4 regions of the Oleiphilus sp. HI0128 genome follow, and region 4 is predicted to be linked to each of the others. Evidence: predicted binding sites of a transcription regulator. Region 4 holds the regulator's gene; each other region holds the start of a gene.
What was found. The regulator sigma-54, encoded in region 4, starts transcription at its own class of promoters, with help from an activator protein. The targets are predictions, from matches to a motif close to TGGCACNNNNNTTGCTNT.
Positions count from the first base shown of each region.

Region 1: A3763_RS15950 (flagellar hook-length control protein FliK) is a predicted target of sigma-54. The motif match lies at 2,139-2,156, and genes of this name have one in related genera.
Region 2: fliE (flagellar hook-basal body complex protein FliE) is a predicted target of sigma-54. The motif match lies at 1,507-1,524, and genes of this name have one in related genera.
Region 3: glnL (nitrogen regulation protein NR(II)) is a predicted target of sigma-54. The motif match lies at 1,733-1,750, and genes of this name have one in related genera.

Region 1 covers NZ_LWGG01000975.1:3,553-6,713, forward strand. Annotated here, with positions in the region: gene fliL (flagellar basal body-associated protein FliL) at 57-560, opposite strand; gene A3763_RS15950 (flagellar hook-length control protein FliK) at 734-2,011, opposite strand; gene A3763_RS15955 (STAS domain-containing protein) at 2,187-2,489, opposite strand; gene A3763_RS15960 (chemotaxis response regulator protein-glutamate methylesterase) at 2,528-3,161, opposite strand, start outside.
Region 2 covers NZ_LWGG01000975.1:16,719-19,879, reverse strand. Annotated here, with positions in the region: gene A3763_RS16025 (sigma-54 dependent transcriptional regulator) at 1-1,331, shown strand, start outside; gene fliE (flagellar hook-basal body complex protein FliE) at 1,574-1,948, shown strand; gene fliF (flagellar basal-body MS-ring/collar protein FliF) at 2,024-3,161, shown strand, end outside.
Region 3 covers NZ_LWGG01001549.1:35,225-38,385, forward strand. Annotated here, with positions in the region: gene A3763_RS25575 (type I secretion system permease/ATPase) at 1-845, opposite strand, end outside; gene A3763_RS25580 (hypothetical protein) at 989-1,570, shown strand; gene glnL (nitrogen regulation protein NR(II)) at 1,826-2,953, shown strand; gene glnG (nitrogen regulation protein NR(I)) at 2,958-3,161, shown strand, end outside.
Region 4 covers NZ_LWGG01000778.1:3,021-6,181, forward strand. Annotated here, with positions in the region: gene lptB (LPS export ABC transporter ATP-binding protein) at 1-518, shown strand, start outside; gene A3763_RS11040 (RNA polymerase factor sigma-54) at 829-2,373, shown strand; gene hpf (ribosome hibernation-promoting factor, HPF/YfiA family) at 2,476-2,784, shown strand; gene ptsN (PTS IIA-like nitrogen regulatory protein PtsN) at 2,811-3,161, shown strand, end outside.

The DNA.
Region 1 (3,161 bases), on a different contig from region 4:
ATTTGACGGTCGCGAAAATAACACCAAACAAATAACTTAAAACATCTTGAACAAAACTACTGCAATACAAAATTAGTGAAATAAACGTTCTCTATCTCACCAGCCTCTTCACTACTTAAGACAGTATTAATCACTTCGACTGTCTGAGCTTGAAGCGCTAACTTACCTTCCTCAGTGCGAATCTGTTGAAAGTCCTGATCTGCGTATACATTCAATAAACGTGAACGTATCAAAGGCATATGGTGGTCTAAAGCATCCAAAGCACTGGCATCACGACTAGAAACAGATAATGAAATCTGCATATACCGCTGACGCCCATCGACATTAAACGTAACCAAAAATGCTGGCTTAATTGGAATGTAGCTAGCTGGCTCCTTTACTTCTTCTTCAATAACCGGTTCAGTTGGTGCGTCTTCATCGCCACCAAGCAAAAACATCGTCACACCAACCGATAGACCAATAGCTAAAATTGCAACGATCGCAATAATAATAATTAGCTTTTTCTTTGAACCACCTTCGCCAGATTGCTCTTCTTCAGTTTTGTTTTCTTCTTCTGCCACGTCAAAATCCCGTCATATCAAATCGCAGCTGAGCACCTTTACAGATATCCAGCAAAGTGTATGCCAAAAACAACAGTTCTCCGTTTAAACGGAAGCTTAACTGTTGCCTTTAACTATTTGATATTAGTTTAGCTTAAAGAGGGCGAAAATGAAGAGGGCCTGATAAAAACTTATCAGGCAAAGTAGTCAACGAGATTTGAAGAGGAGCGTGAAATCGATTCTGTCGTAGCTGTTTCACTACTAGAATCTTCAGAATCTTCTTGCTGATCTTCCGAGCCATTAGAACCTTGCTGCTGATCATTGGATGCAAAACGCTCATCACCGCTGCGTGCATCGACATTCACTTCCTGAAGCTCAACGCCGTTTGTCTCCATCATTTCACGTAAACGCACAACGTTAGATTCAAGCATTTCCCTGACTGAAGCATTATGGGCGTTAAATGTAATGGCTGCTGCATCATTTTGAACAGAAATTTTTACATCAATTGGACCAAGCTCAGCAGGGTTTAAGTGGATCTCTGCAGACTGAATTGCCTTTCCCGTAAGCCAAACTATCTTCTGGCCAACTTCCTCCCCCCACTCAACCTCATCCAAACCCGTCATTACTGTTGTCGAGTAAGGCGCGTTATCTAATTTCTGCTGCACTTCCGAAAACGTTGTTTTAAGTAGCGAAGATGAACGCTCTACACCACTACCAATCGTTTTTTCCAGAATGCTTTCAACACTACTAGTACTATCCGCAATCGCCTTAAACTTTGATTCACCTTGCAATGCCTGACTAACAACCTCCTCTTCCAAATTGAGCTTAGCACTGCCATTTTGGGACAAATTCTGAGGAGACAACCCAAGCCCTGAATCAATATTAGAATTGGTAAGCGGAGCTGCTTGAATTTGGTTTGCCGTATTTAGGTTCACCTGAGACTTCTTAGCATCCTGGTTTTGAAAAGATACGCCAGGCAAAACACTTACTGGCGCCACACCTGAATCAAGCCCAGTCAATGCTTGTGGAAGGTTAGCACTTACCGGTGCAAGGGCTTGTTGTATCCCATTTACCGTATTTAGCAAAGATGCCAACACATCTTCGGGTATGTCATCACTTGAAAATCCAAGACCACTCTCAAGCTCTGCCAGCGAGTTAGAAAGAAAAGTACTCATTTCCGGCAATTCTATGCCTTGCTGTGCCGCATCCAGAGACATTAAATTGCCACTCAATAATGCGTTGATATCATCCAGGAAGCTTGAATCCAGCCCTAAAGCTTCAAGCTTAGCAGCAATATCATCAAGTTTCTCAGGACTTATAGAAGACTGATAGACACCTGTTAATGTAGCACCAAATGAACCCTCTATGGGTGATGCACCCGGTTCGCTGCTCGCGCCCAATGCTGGACCGCTAGTTGACGCTGCTGGTGCGTTTCCTGCTGATACAGGGTTTGATAGAGATATATTTTGCATGAACAACAACCACCCGTTTCGCTCAAGCCATATTAATTATGACTTAGAAAAAATAGCTTTAGGACAAGCGAATTGTAGGCGCTCAAGTTAGTCGTCTAACTTGATTACACTACGCTTTAGGGAGGATTATGCGAATATCGGGCCAATATCCGCTATTTAGAGAATGGTACTTAATTTAATGAATATCGAATAGCTGTTTAAAATTAGAGATCTCGAATATCTTTTTTACCTCATCAGAACAGTGAACTATGCTGATTTTTACATTTTCTTTTGCGTGATCCTTAAGTAACAACAACATTCCCAAAGCAGAGCTGTCTAGATAACTGACGTCGCGCATATCGATGCGATATTCACTAACACCGTTGTCTTTTCCTTCGTAAGCGTCACAAAAACTCTGATGCGAAGCAAAGTCAAAGCGACCTTTAATCGCAATAGTTAGAGAGTTATCATCCGTTGAAAGTACTGATGTGATTGACATTTATGCCTCACCTTTGTCTAAATAGATATTTCCTAACGCTACCTTTCACAAGCCTTAAGTAGCGCTTCTCGAATTTTATTTATCGGGAGCACTTTTTGCACAGCGTTAAGTTTAACAGCTGCGCCGGGCATTCCCCATACAACACTCGTTGCTTCATCTTGAGCAAAAGTTGCACCGCCCACTGAAAGTATTCTTTCCATACCTTCGGCGCCATCACTTCCCATCCCCGTTAGGATAGCTGAAACTGCATATTTCCCATAATGCTGTGCGACTGAGTCGAATAATACATTGACCGAAGGCTTATGACCACTGACCTTCTCTCCATCATATAGAGAGGTAACCAAGCGCCCGTTTTTCTCGTAAACTTTTAAATGGAAGTCGCCTGGCGCTAAATAAGCATGGCCCGGCTCCAAAGGCATACCACTCTTTGCTTCCTTAACTGTGATTTCACAGTGTCCATCAAGCCGCTGCGCCAATGAGGCACTAAAGGTAGCAGGTATATGCTGCGCCATAACAATAGGCGGGCAGTTTGCTGGCATCCCTTGCAGGACTTCACGTAGAGCTTCCGTTCCACCCGTAGAACTTCCGATACAAATAATTTTTCGCCCGTCAAATTTACGTTTTTCTGTCGCCTCACTAGAAGCTTGCTTCGACGAAAGCACTCTATCATGA
Region 2 (3,161 bases), on a different contig from region 4:
GCTTCGTAGAAGCGGACTGTGCTGAGAATGCATTGAAGGAGCTTGAAAACGCGCATTTTGATGTAGTGATAAGTGATGTAAATATGCCGGGAATGGATGGCCACGAGCTCTTGCAGCAGGTTAAGTTAAAATATCCTGGTTTGCCGATGATGCTTATCACTGCCTATGGTCAAATTAAGCTGGCTGTTGAAGCTATGCAAAGTGGTGCCGCAGACTATTTAGTAAAACCTTTCGAACCAAAAACCTTAATTCAATCAATTATTAAAATTTTGGGGCTTGGTGATACATCTGAAGAAAAGTCTAGTGATGAGAAAGGGCCTGTTGCTGAAGATCCATTCTCTAAGCAATTTTTTGAAGTCGCTCGCAAAGTTGCTGAATCTGATTCGACAGTAATGATTTCAGGTGAAAGTGGTACGGGTAAAGAAGTATTGGCGAGATATATTCACGAGTCATCATCGCGAAAGAACAAACCTTTTGTTGCTTTGAATTGCGCAGCAATCCCAGAGAATATGCTAGAAGCAACACTGTTTGGCCATGAGAAAGGGGCTTTTACCGGCGCGTATGCAAGTTCGCCCGGTAAGTTTGAGCTTGCCAATGGCGGAACCTTATTGCTAGATGAAATATCTGAAATGGATCTAGGCTTGCAGGCAAAACTACTTAGGGTTCTGCAAGAACGTGAAGTGGAGCGAGTTGGCGGAAGAAAAGCGATTCCTTTGGATGTACGGGTATTGGCGACGACAAACCGTGATTTAAAAGAGTACGTAAACGAAGGAAAGTTTAGAGAAGATTTGTATTATCGTCTGAGCGTGTTTCCCATGGCCTGGAAGCCTTTGCGAGAGCGTCCTATGGATATTTGGCCGCTGGCTAAACGCTTGCTTGCTGAGCATTCTAGCAAAATGAAGCGTGAAAAAATGGAGTTTGGTGAGGGTGTAGAGACTTACTTGTCTCAATACCATTGGCCGGGAAATGTCCGAGAGCTTGATAATGCGATTCAGCGTTCGCTGATTATGGCCTGCAATGGTGTGGTTAAGGTTAGCGACCTATGCTTGGATTTATCCGAGTCGGCTAACTGGATACTTGAATCCAAGCAAGAGGTTCCGACTGAGCAAGTTAGGTCGGTGCAGGTCGAGGTTGAGCCAAACTCTCGAACAGGTTTAGGTAAAGATCTAAAGCTTCGAGAATATCAAATAATTATCGATACCTTGCGTCAAGAAAATGGCAGAAAGAAGAATGCTGCCGAGAAGCTAGGTATTAGCCCAAGAACCTTGAGGTATAAGCTTGCTCAAATGAGAGAGCAGGGTATCGATATTGCAGCTGAAATGGCTGCCTAGGTATCGAATTGAGTGTACGGGTGGCTCTGCTAGTTGCCTGTTACAACAGGATTTCGTCAATCTGCTGATGATCTGTATGGGAGCGTATGCTCCCTTTTTTTGTTATTGCTAAGAATTAGCAATGCTATCATGTTAAACCTTCCAATCTATCTATAATTTCAGCTTGTCTGTGAATTGGCCCGCTTTATGCAGTTACTAACTTAAGCGTATTTTTAGTAACGAAATTTTGACAAGGGGGATGTATGTCTGGGATTAACTCCGTAGGGGCTAGAGCAGATATCAATCAGGTGCTGGCTGAGATGAAAAATCTGCGTGCGCAGGTTCAGAAAACTCAGGTTCAGACTGAAGAAATATCTCCTACAAAAATTAATGCCACCCAGGAAGCGAGCCAAACACCTAAATTCAGTGACATGCTGTCTAGTGCGGTTGGCTCGGTCAATGATACACAATTAAAAGCGGGTCAAATGGCTAAGGCTTTTGAGCAGGGTGACCCAAGCGTTACGCTTTCGCAGGTAATGGTGCAATCTCAGAAAGCATCGGTATCTTTTCAGGCGTTGACGCAAGTAAGGAATAAGGTTGTACAGGCGTATCAGGATATTATGAAAATGCCGGTTTAAGTGTTTGCTTCTCGTTTGTAATGATTGGTATTTGAACAAGCACTGCTTATTTGGATTTTAGTAAAAGGTTAACTTATGGCACTCGCACCCACAGATACAGGTACAGACTCAGCATTGCCCGCTCAGGTGGGTGGTATCTCGGGTGAGCCTGACGTTGTCGGCACTGAAAGTGACTTGATGACCGGTATAAACCGGCTTGGAATCTTTCGGCAAGTAGGTTTGATGGTAGGTTTGGCCGCGAGTGTTGCCCTCGGTTTGGCGCTTGTTTTATGGCTTCAGGAGCCGGACTATCAGCCGTTGATGAGCTCGGTAGAAGCTCAGGACCTGGAAGAAGTTTCAAGCATTCTTAACTTGAATGGTGTTGACTTCAAGATGGATCACCGTACCGGCATATTGCTTGTTGAAGCGGGCAGGGTTCATGAAGCAAGAATGAAGCTGGCAGCGAATGGCATTACAAGCGATAACAGTGTCGGCTATGAGATCCTTGACCAGGATCAGGCCTTGGGTACTAGCCAGTTTATGGAGTCGACACGATTTAAGCGAGGCCTGGAAGGTGAGCTGGCGCGATCAATATCCAGTTTCAGAAATATCCGTAGCGCCAGAGTTCATTTGGCTATTCCGAAGAGGTCGGTGTTTGTTCGTGACTCAAGAGAACCTAGTGCATCAGTTTTGATCGAGACCTCTTCTATGCGGCCAGTGACACGTGAGCAGGTTGACTCGATTGTTAATCTCGTCGCCGGAAGTGTGCCGGAAATGGATATGAGCAAAGTTACTGTTGTTGATCAAAAGGGTAATCTATTGTCTCGGAACAACGAGTCCGAAGAAGACAAGCTGGTTTCAAGGGAGTTTGAGTATTCGCGTAAAATGGAAAAAGTTCTAAATGAGCGAATTACAGGTATATTGAGTCCTATCCTCGGGGCGGATCGTTTCAGGTCAGAAGTCTCGGCTGATGTGGATTTTACCCAGGTTGAAGAAACGGAAGAGTTTTACAACCCTGACATGCAAGCAGTCCGAAGTGAACAAACCTTGGATGAGCAGCGCCAGATGATGACAGATGGCGGTGTACCAGGCGCGCTTGCTAATCAGCCTCCCGCAGCGGGTGCTGCCCCTGAAGTAGCCAACGGTGCTGGCGCTGGTGAAGGAGGTTTACCGACAAATGTGCGTAAGCAAACCACTCGCAATTTTGAGGTGGACCGCACAATCAGCTACACAC
Region 3 (3,161 bases), on a different contig from region 4:
TGGCTGGCAAGTGAGCCCACTGACGAAGGAAATTCTTCGAGCCTGATATTCAAAACCTTGGAAAATAGCTTACTCGACAAAACCAAGTCTAAACGCTTACCGGCCTGTTCCAAAAACACATGTCGAAGCAATTTTACCAGCAGCTCAAAAACGATCACTAAGACCAGACCTGACGCCAAAACCCAAAGCGTCTCGATTGCCTGATTGGGAACTACCCGATCATAAACATTCATGACAAACAATGGCGCAGCCAAAGCAAAGACGTTAATCAATAAAGTAGCTGCGATGATATCCCGATAAACACTGCTTAAAGCTCTTAGCTCCTGCCACATCCACGAAGCAAAACCACTTCTTCTTGGCTGGTCTAAGGAACTGCTCGTATGCGCCTTTGGAAATACCGAAACCAGCTCTGCAGAGATTTTCTCCTTAAGCTCAAACTCGCTCCAATAAGCCTGCCCCTCTCCCTCAGAGCTAAAAATTTTAACGCTATAAGCACACCGGGAAGTATCGTAGCGCTCAATCACGAGCCAAGCCTCATCACTCCCTTTAAGCTGAGCAAGGCAAGGCAAGGCAGCCTTATCCAGATCCGCCAAATCCATTTGGCGGCACTGTAATTTGCCTTGGCTATGAACCGCTCTCATCATACCGCTACTTGAAGCTCTTTCGTCTACGGGTAAGCCGTGCAAAAACACCTCACGTGAACAAGCAAACCCAGCTAGCGCCATGACATGCAGATAAGCATTTTGAAGATAACGCGATACAGCTACTTGAGCAGGCTCTACTGCTTCAGCACTCGATACATTCGCCGCATTGTCATAAGAGCTACTGGCGGAATTATGGGACAAAGAAAAAACCTCAAATATCAAAAATAGCTCATCAAATTGTGAGCTAAACTATAGATGAGCTTTAGAAGCGAAAAGACTCTCTGTTACACTGCTTCTTCAAAGCTTTTTCTAACTATAGCAGTTATTTAACGAGGGTATAGACTGTGCTTACACAAGATCAATTCAAGACTAGCAATTTGTTGATCGCCATAAAGGTTACTTTATTGGCTTTATTGTTTTTCGTCAGCACGAGTAAGCTGTATGCCGAAGAAAGCACCAGCACAACAACCGTCTATAAAGTCACAAAACCAGATGGCAGCATATCGTACTCAGACCAACCACAAAGCAACGCCGTCACCTTGGAAGTCGAACCCGTTCCAACCATACCTGCACTAAAACCAAGCCCCATAAGTTTTAGCTCTGCACCTACAGACGACAGCTTTCTTTACCAGTCACTTGTTATTAGCGCACCAATAGACCGGAGCGCACTCCACTCAGGCACGGGTGACATCACTGTAAGCACCATATTAGAGCCTTCATTAAGAGCAGAGGACAAACTGCGCTTTCTGCTGGATGGTGCCGAAGTTGCATTACAAAAAGGGGCGAGCTTGCTGCTAACAAGCCTAAATAGAGGAACACACACGATCACGGTCCAAGTTATCGACCCACAAAACAAGGCTCTTATCTCAGCCAGTAGTCAATTTACAGTTCATCGACCTATCGCCAGAGCGTTCAAAATTAACTAACACATAGAGAGCACCAATAGGGAACACCCCAAAAAAGCAATGCACAAAATTGGTGCGCACATCCTATCTTCATCTATACTAAACCAAGAGCCCTGACACGCAAGCAGTCGGGAGCTCGCTAAATAGCTACTCTCTGAACATATTCGACGCCACATAAAACATTGGTTTGCTTCTTGCTTTGGCTATTATAGTTCGCCCCAGGCAAGAGCAAGCCTGTTTGCATGTAATTTCGTCTTTAAATGGATACAAGCTTTAATGACAACCAACCTGTTCTCAGATGCCTACCAACAACGCATACTCGAAGGCTTGTCGACTGCTGTTATCCTTATTGATGCAAATTACCAGATTAAATTTATCAATCCTGCTGCCGAAATGCTCCTGCAAGCCGGTTACAAACGAATACTATCCAGCAAGCTAGATCACCTCTTTATTAAACATGAAGAGCTTTTGTTTGACGAGTTCCAGGCCATTATTGATGGCGGGCACTCATACACTCAACGTGACTGCGAGTTTATTCTACACAACGGCCAAGAGCTTCTTGCAGACTGCTCGGCATCAAAGTTCTCTCAAGATTCTCAGGATTTACTGCTGATCGAAATGCAAGCAAAGGATCGTTTGAAGCGGATCAGCCGTGAAGAACAGCTGCATGAGAACCAGGAAACAGCTCAAATCCTTGTTCGTGGCTTCGCTCATGAGGTTAAGAACCCTCTCGGTGGAATTCGGGGTGCCGCTCAGCTACTTGATGCAGAGCTGACCAACCCAGAGCATCATGAATACACACAAATTATAATGAGTGAGTCGGACCGGCTGAGAAGTCTGGTAGATCGAATGCTCGGCTCTAATAAAGCCCTCAAGCGTTGTGAAACAAACATCCACGAGATTCTTGAAAGAGTTCACACCCTGATTCATGCCGAATCTGCAGGCAAAATTAATATTATCAGGGACTACGACCCAAGTATTCCCGAATTCCTGGGCGATAAAAGTCAGTTAATTCAAGCGTTTCTGAACATTGCGAAAAATGCACTTCAAGCACTGTCTGAGCAAAAAGACGAAAATCCTTCACCTCAGATTGTCTTGAGAACGCGAACTCTAAGGCAGTTCACTATTGGTCATACTCGACATCGACTGGTACTAAAGGTTGATATTATCGACAACGGTCCAGGTATACCAAAGGATTCCATTCAGAATATTTTTTACCCCATGATCAGTGGGCGCGCAGAAGGTACAGGTCTGGGCTTATCCATTACGCAAAGCATATTTACCAAGCACGATGGCTTGGTCGAGTGCGAAAGCAAACCAGGTAAAACCGACTTCATTATTTATATCCCTATCGATAGCACGCGCTCACCTAAACCAACAAACGTTTCAAGTATCTCGGAGTAACACTATGACAACAAAGCCACTTGTATGGATCATTGATGATGACCGCTCTATACGCTGGGTACTTGAAAAAGCACTAGCAAAAGAAGACTACGAGCTTCGCTCTTTTGAAAGCGGTGAAGGTGTAGTAGAACGACTTTCTAGCGAGAGCCCTGATGCGATTATCAGTGATATTCGTATGCCTGGCATTGATGGGCTTGCACTACTTGAA
Region 4 (3,161 bases):
TGGCTATGCATGATAGGGCACGAAACGGTGTCGGCTACCTGCCCCAGGAAGCTTCAATATTTAGAAAGTTAAGTGTTCGAGACAATATCCTGGCGGTACTAGAGATTAGAAAAGATCTTTCTCGCAGCGAAAGGCGACAAAGAATGGAAGCCTTACTCGAAGAGTTTCACATCACTCACATCAAAGATAGTCTTGGCATGGCCTTGTCAGGCGGTGAACGTAGGCGAGTGGAAATAGCCAGAGCTTTAGCAATGGAGCCTGACTTCATTCTACTCGATGAGCCCTTCGCAGGTGTCGACCCAATATCGGTCAACGACATCAAGTCAATCGTCTCTCACCTTAAAAGTAAAAATATCGGCGTACTCATAACCGATCACAACGTTAGAGAAACGCTGGATATTTGTGAAAAAGCCTATATTGTTGGTGATGGCCATATCATTGCTTCAGGAAGTGCTGAAGACATTCTGAATAATGAAAAGGTCAAACAAGTCTACTTGGGCAATCAATTCAAATTATAAGCCAGTGGCTAGTTCATAGCATTCGATTCGAACAGCATATACAAACAATTAAGCATGACTTTCAGCTTAGAAATGAGTAGCATGCAATTTTCACGTCAACAAGACGATAACTTGATCTAAAACAATTATTTGTAGGCTGGTAACGTAAATATACTTTTATTTGTTTCACACTTTGCTATCTTCGCACTACACTTGTGTAAATGAAGTAAATATAAATACGTTTATTCACAGCGACCATTTCCGCAAAATATAATAAGCGACAATACATGATTCAAAATTTAAGTCTTAAGTTGGTGACATCCTCATGAACATGAAGGTTTCTCTCCAATTAAAGCTCGGTCAACAACTGACAATGACACCTCAATTGCAGCAAGCAATCCGCTTGCTACAATTGTCGACTCTTGACCTTCAAAACGAAATACAAGAAGCATTGGAATCTAATCCTATGCTCGAACTCCAGGACGATAACAACGAGCCTGGAAATACAAGTGATAAACAAGAAAATCAGAATGAAAGTCATCAAAATGATGGCAACGAGTACGCCTCTCAGGACAACCAACAAAGCAGTAGTACAGACACCAGTTCGAGCGAAGCACCTGCTAGCAATGAAGCCGACACGCCTAGTGAAGAGTGGTCAGATACTATACCGGAAGATCTGCCTGTTGATACGGCTTGGGATGACATATATACAAACAATGCGCCCAGTGGTCCCGTTCCCGAAGATGACAACAATGCCTTCGAACAAAGAAACGCTGCTACCGAGTCTCTTGCAGATCATCTAGATTGGCAACTTAACCTTACCCCCATGTCTGATCGCGACCGATACATTGCGATGTCATTAATCGACGCAACAGATACAGACGGCTACCTAACGAATACCGTTGAAGAGATACACGAGGGGCTGCACAACTCAGATGACGAAGACCCGGTTGAATTAGATGAAGTTGAAGCCGTCTTAAAACGCGTGCAGCACTTTGATCCACCTGGGGTATTTGCCAAAGACCTGCCCGACTGTTTGCTGCTACAGTTACGCCAGCTACCAAAAGATACGCCCTGGCTACCACAAGCAAAGCTTGTAATCAGCCACTACCTGAACTTATTAGGATCAAGAGACTACGCTCAACTAATGCGACGCAGCCGCCTTAAAGAGCATGAACTGAAAGAGGTTATCTCTCTAATTCAGTCTTTGAACCCTAAACCAGGTGAATCCATTGCTTCTTCCGAGCCTGAGTACATTGTGCCAGATGTCGTCGTAAAGAAAGAAAAAGGACGCTGGAAAGTTGAGCTCAACCCAGAGATTGCGCCAAAAATAAGGGTCAATGCAAATTATGCTTCGTTTATAAAGAGAGCTGACTCCAGTAACGACAACACCTTTATGAAGGATCAACTTCAAGAAGCAAAGTGGTTTATTAAAAGCCTACAAAGTCGTAACGAGACGCTTCTAAAAGTGGCAAGTAAGATAGTAGCTCACCAACAAGGCTTCCTTGACTATGGTGATGAAGCGATGAAGCCGCTGATTTTACATGATATTGCTGAAGCGGTAGAAATGCATGAGTCCACCATATCTCGTGTGACAACACAAAAGTACATGCATACGCCACGAGGCATATTTGAACTCAAATACTTTTTCTCAAGCCACGTCAGCACAACTACTGGCGGAGAGTGCTCGTCAACAGCGATTCGCGCAATTATTAAGAAGTTAATATCAGCAGAAAACCCTAAAAAACCTCTTAGCGATAGCAAGATTGCCGACTTGTTGAAAGAGCAAGGAATTAACGTCGCCCGCCGCACTATCGCAAAATACCGCGAAGCGATGTCGATCCCCCCATCGAACGAAAGAAAAAGATTGGTTTAATACAATATTTGATAACTTGCTGCCTGCAGCAAGTTGATTTGATAAGCGAAAAGTGAGTCAATATTCAACTCTCGCTAAAAATAACGATGATAGGAGAATACTATGCAATTAAATATCACTGGCCATCATGTAGATTTAACTGATGCACTTAAAGAATATGTGAAAACCAAATTGCAAAAGCTAGAGCGCCATATTGGCGGCATTAGCAACGTACAGGTAACCCTTTCTGTATCGAAACAAGCACATATTGCTGAATCAACGCTACATATCGCTGGTGCAGATATCCACGGCCACGCCGAGAACGACGACATGTATGCCGCTATCGACCAGCTAGTTGATAAGCTAGACCGTCAAATTCTTAAGCACAAGGAAAAGAAAGTTGACCGCGCACACGGCGCAGCAGCACGCTAGTTATTAGCGATCTTTAGAGTCGAAAAATGTCTGAAAATAAAATTACTATCGAGGCCATCTTGTCACCGGAGCTAACCCAACGCGGTTTGCCCGGTGGTAGCAAGAAAAAAGTTCTTCAACAGGCTGCACACCTGGTCTCAAAACAATTTCCTCATCTTGATGAAACTGAAATATTTGACAACCTTATTTCTCGTGAACGACTGGGAAGCACGGGAGTTGGGCAAGGAATTGCCATTCCCCACAGCAGACTGGAAAACTGCAAACAAGTTATTGGTTGTCTATTTACACTTGAAAAAAAGATACCTTTTGACTCGATAGATAACGAAGACGTTGATATTCTTTTCGTTTTACTTGTCCCCTCCGAGGCGACGAGCGAG